2 regions of the Leclercia sp. W6 genome follow, and region 2 is predicted to be linked to the other one. Evidence: predicted binding sites of a transcription regulator. Region 2 holds the regulator's gene; the other holds the start of a gene.
What was found. The regulator sigma-54, encoded in region 2, starts transcription at its own class of promoters, with help from an activator protein. The targets are predictions, from matches to a motif close to GTTGGCACANNTTTCGCTNT.
Positions count from the first base shown of each region.

Region 1: the regulator sigma-54 is predicted to act here: its motif matches at 843-862, upstream of glnK (P-II family nitrogen regulator).

Region 1 is NZ_CP031104.1:2,565,454-2,567,654, reverse strand. It holds gene DVA43_RS12630 (SmdB family multidrug efflux ABC transporter permease/ATP-binding protein) at 1-714, shown strand, start outside; gene glnK (P-II family nitrogen regulator) at 911-1,249, shown strand; gene amtB (ammonium transporter AmtB) at 1,283-2,201, shown strand, end outside.
Region 2 is NZ_CP031104.1:4,219,221-4,221,421, reverse strand. It holds gene lptB (LPS export ABC transporter ATP-binding protein) at 1-145, shown strand, start outside; gene rpoN (RNA polymerase factor sigma-54) at 193-1,626, shown strand; gene hpf (ribosome hibernation promoting factor) at 1,649-1,936, shown strand; gene ptsN (PTS IIA-like nitrogen regulatory protein PtsN) at 2,019-2,201, shown strand, end outside.

The DNA.
Region 1 (2,201 bases), 1.7 Mb from region 2:
GTATTGCAGGATATCAACCTGACGGTACCGTCCCGCAGCTTTGTCGCGCTGGTGGGGCATACCGGCAGCGGTAAAAGTACCCTCGCCAGCCTGCTGATGGGCTACTACCCGCTCACCGAAGGTGAAATTCGTCTGGATGGGCGCCCGCTCTCGACCCTGAGCCACGCCGTGTTGCGTAAAGGGGTGGCTATGGTGCAGCAGGATCCGGTGGTCCTGGCCGACACCTTCTATGCCAACGTGACGCTGGGGCGGCCCTTTAGCGAAGAGCAGGTGTGGGACGTGCTGGAGAAAGTACAGCTGGCGGAGCTGGCCCGCGGCCTGCACGACGGTATCCATACCCGGCTGGGCGAGCAGGGTAACAATCTGTCAGTCGGACAAAAGCAGCTATTAGCGCTGGCCCGGGTGTTGATCGATACACCGCAGGTGCTCATCCTCGATGAAGCCACCGCCAGCATCGATTCCGGCACCGAGCAGGCTATCCAGCAGGCGCTGGCGGCGGTACGCGAGCACACCACTCTGGTGGTGATTGCCCACCGTCTGTCGACCATAGTTGAGGCAGATACCATTCTGGTGCTTCACCGCGGCCAGGCGGTTGAGCGCGGCACCCATAAGCAACTGCTTGAGGCGAAAGGGCGTTACTGGCAAATGTATCAACTGCAGCTCGCTGGCGAAGAGCTGGCCGCCAGCGCGCGGGAGGAGTCCCTCAGCGCCTGATGCACTAAAATTAAGCAACCTGCCAGCCGCTGAATCGGTTGGTGCAAAAATGAAACGCACCCTGCACTGTCATGGTGCGTTTTTTTTCGCCATCTATCGCGATGCCTCGTATTCACGCCCTTTTCAATTTTGGCACACCCCTTGCAATACCTCCTTCGTTAGCTCGCCAAAACCGAATTCTGACTGGAGGGGATATATGAAGCTGGTTACCGTGGTAATCAAACCATTCAAGCTCGAAGACGTGCGTGAAGCACTCTCTTCAATGGGTATTCAAGGGCTGACCGTCACCGAGGTGAAAGGCTTTGGTCGACAGAAGGGGCATGCAGAGCTCTACCGTGGCGCGGAATACAGCGTCAACTTTCTGCCAAAGGTGAAGATTGACGTGGCGATTGCCGACGATCAGCTGGAAGAAGTCATCGACGTGATTAGCAAAGCAGCCTACACCGGCAAAATTGGCGACGGCAAAATTTTCGTTGCTGAGCTGCAACGCGTTATTCGCATTCGTACAGGCGAAGCCGACGAAGCGGCACTGTAAAACAGCAGGCACACAGTGATAGGGATCGAGAAAATGAACACAACAACACTTAAAGCAGGTCTGGGGTCTCTGGCGCTGTTGCCGGGGCTGGCAATGGCTGCACCCGCGGTAGCAGACAAAGCCGATAACGCCTTTATGATGATTTGCACCGCGCTGGTGCTGTTTATGACCATTCCGGGGATCGCGCTCTTCTACGGCGGCCTGATCCGCGGCAAAAACGTCCTCTCCATGCTCACCCAGGTGACGGTGACCTTTGCGCTGGTTTGTGTGCTGTGGGTGGTTTACGGCTACTCGCTGGCCTTCGGGGAGGGCAACGCCTTCTTCGGCAGCTTTAACTGGGCGATGCTGAAAAATATCGAGCTGACCGCGGTCATGGGCAGCTTCTATCAGTACATCCACGTGGCGTTCCAGGGCTCGTTCGCCTGTATCACCGTCGGGCTGATTGTCGGGGCGCTGGCGGAACGTATCCGCTTCTCCGCCGTGCTGATCTTCGTGGTGGTGTGGCTCACGCTCTCCTACGTGCCGGTGGCGCATATGGTCTGGGGTGGCGGCTTGCTGGCTTCTCATGGCGCACTGGACTTTGCGGGCGGTACCGTTGTGCATATCAACGCCGCGGTAGCGGGGCTGGTGGGGGCTTACCTGATTGGCAAACGCGTCGGTTTCGGCAAAGAGGCGTTCAAACCGCACAACCTGCCGATGGTCTTTACTGGCACCGCGATCCTCTACTTCGGCTGGTTTGGCTTTAACGCTGGCTCCGCAAGCGCAGCAAATGAAATCGCGGCGCTGGCCTTCGTGAATACCGTTGTGGCGACAGCGGGCGCTATCCTCTCCTGGATCTTTGGCGAGTGGGCGGTACGCGGCAAGCCTTCGCTGCTGGGTGCCTGTTCCGGTGCCATTGCTGGTCTGGTGGGCATCACCCCGGCCTGTGGCTTCGTCGGTGTCGGTGGCGCGC
Region 2 (2,201 bases):
CCACAACGTACGTGAGACGCTGGCGGTGTGTGAGCGTGCCTATATCGTCAGCCAGGGCCACCTCATCGCCCACGGTACCCCGCAGCAGATCCTCGAAGACGATCATGTTAAGCGCGTGTATCTTGGGGAAGACTTCAGACTCTGATAGGGTAGAAGTTAAGACTCGCGTAAACGGAGAAAAATGCTCTGAACATGAAGCAAGGTTTGCAATTAAGGCTCAGCCAACAGCTGGCAATGACGCCGCAGTTACAACAGGCTATTCGTCTGTTGCAACTGTCGACGCTGGAACTGCAGCAGGAGCTCCAGCAAGCGCTGGAAAGTAACCCCCTGCTCGAGCAAACCGATCTTCACGATGAGGTAGAAACGCAACAAAGCCAGGATAACGAGACCCTCGACACGGTTGATGCCCTTGAGCAAAAAGAGATGCCTGACGAGCTCCCTCTCGATGCCAGCTGGGATGAGATCTACACCGCCGGCACGCCATCCGGTACACGCGCAGACTACCAGGATGACGAGTTGCCGGTCTATCAGGGCGAGACCACCCAGTCACTGCAGGATTATCTGATGTGGCAGGTAGAGCTGACACCGTTCTCCGATACCGATCGCGCCATCGCCACCTCCATTGTAGATGCCGTGGATGAGACCGGCTATCTGACCGTGTCGCTGGACGATATTCTGGAGAGCATAGGCGATGACGAGATTGAGCTCGAAGAGGTCGAAGCGGTCCTGAAGCGCGTTCAGCGCTTTGACCCGATTGGCGTCGCCGCGAGAGATCTCCGTGACTGCTTGCTCATTCAGCTTTCGCAGTTTGTTAAAGAGACCCCGTGGCTGGAAGAGGCCCGGCTTATCATCAGCGAACATCTGGATCTGCTTGCCAACCACGATTTCCGCTCACTGATGCGCGTCACGCGGCTGAAAGAGGAGATCCTGAAAGAGGCGGTCAACCTGATTCAGTCTCTGGATCCGCGCCCGGGGCAGTCTATCCAGACCAGCGAGCCGGAGTATGTCATTCCCGATGTGCTGGTGCGCAAGCATAACGGTCTGTGGACCGTCGAGCTGAATTCCGACAGCATTCCCCGCCTGCAAATCAATCAGCAATACGCCTCAATGTGCACCAGCTCGCGCAACGACTCGGATAACCAGTTTATCCGCAGTAATCTGCAGGAAGCCCGCTGGCTGATCAAAAGCCTTGAGAGCCGCAATGATACACTGCTGCGCGTCAGCCGCTGCATCGTCGAGCAGCAGCAGGCGTTTTTTGAGCAGGGTGAAGAGTTTATGAAACCGATGGTGCTGGCGGATATCGCCCAGGCCGTCGAGATGCATGAGTCGACCATTTCTCGCGTGACGACGCAGAAGTATCTGCACAGCCCGCGTGGTATTTTTGAGCTTAAGTATTTTTTCTCCAGCCATGTCAACACCGAAGGCGGCGGCGAAGCCTCGTCGACAGCCATCCGGGCGCTGGTGAAAAAATTGATCGCCGCGGAAAACCCCGCGAAACCGCTGAGTGACAGTAAGTTGACCACCATGCTGTCCGAACAAGGTATCATGGTGGCACGCCGCACTGTTGCGAAGTATCGAGAGTCTTTATCCATTCCGCCGTCAAACCAGCGTAAACAACTGGTCTGACACAACCGATAAGGAAGACACTATGCAGCTCAACATCACAGGACACAATGTCGAAATCACTGAATCCCTGCGTGAATTTGTGAATACCAAGTTCGCTAAGCTCGAGCAGTATTTCGAGAGGATCAACCAGGTCTATGTTGTGTTAAAAGTGGAAAAAGTGACTCATATCTCGGATGCTACCTTGCACGTCAACGGGGGCGAAATCCATGCCAGTGCGGAAGGGCAGGACATGTACGCGGCTATCGACGGCTTGATTGACAAGCTGGCACGACAGCTAAACAAACATAAAGACAAACTGAAACAACACTAATTGTCCGGGCAGTTAACGGGTGCAGGATGGCCTGTTGTGAAACACAACGGGCCCTTTGTACAGTTAGCGCTTAGGTGAAATTATGATGAATAACGATTCCACTCTACAACTGAGCAGTGTCCTTAATCAGGAATGTACCCGCAGTGCCGTTCACTGCCAGAGCAAAAAACGTGCGCTGGAGATCATCAGTGAACTGGCCGCAAAACAGCTGAGCCTGGCGCCACAAGTGGTCTTTGAAGCGATCCTCACCCGCGAAAAAATGGGC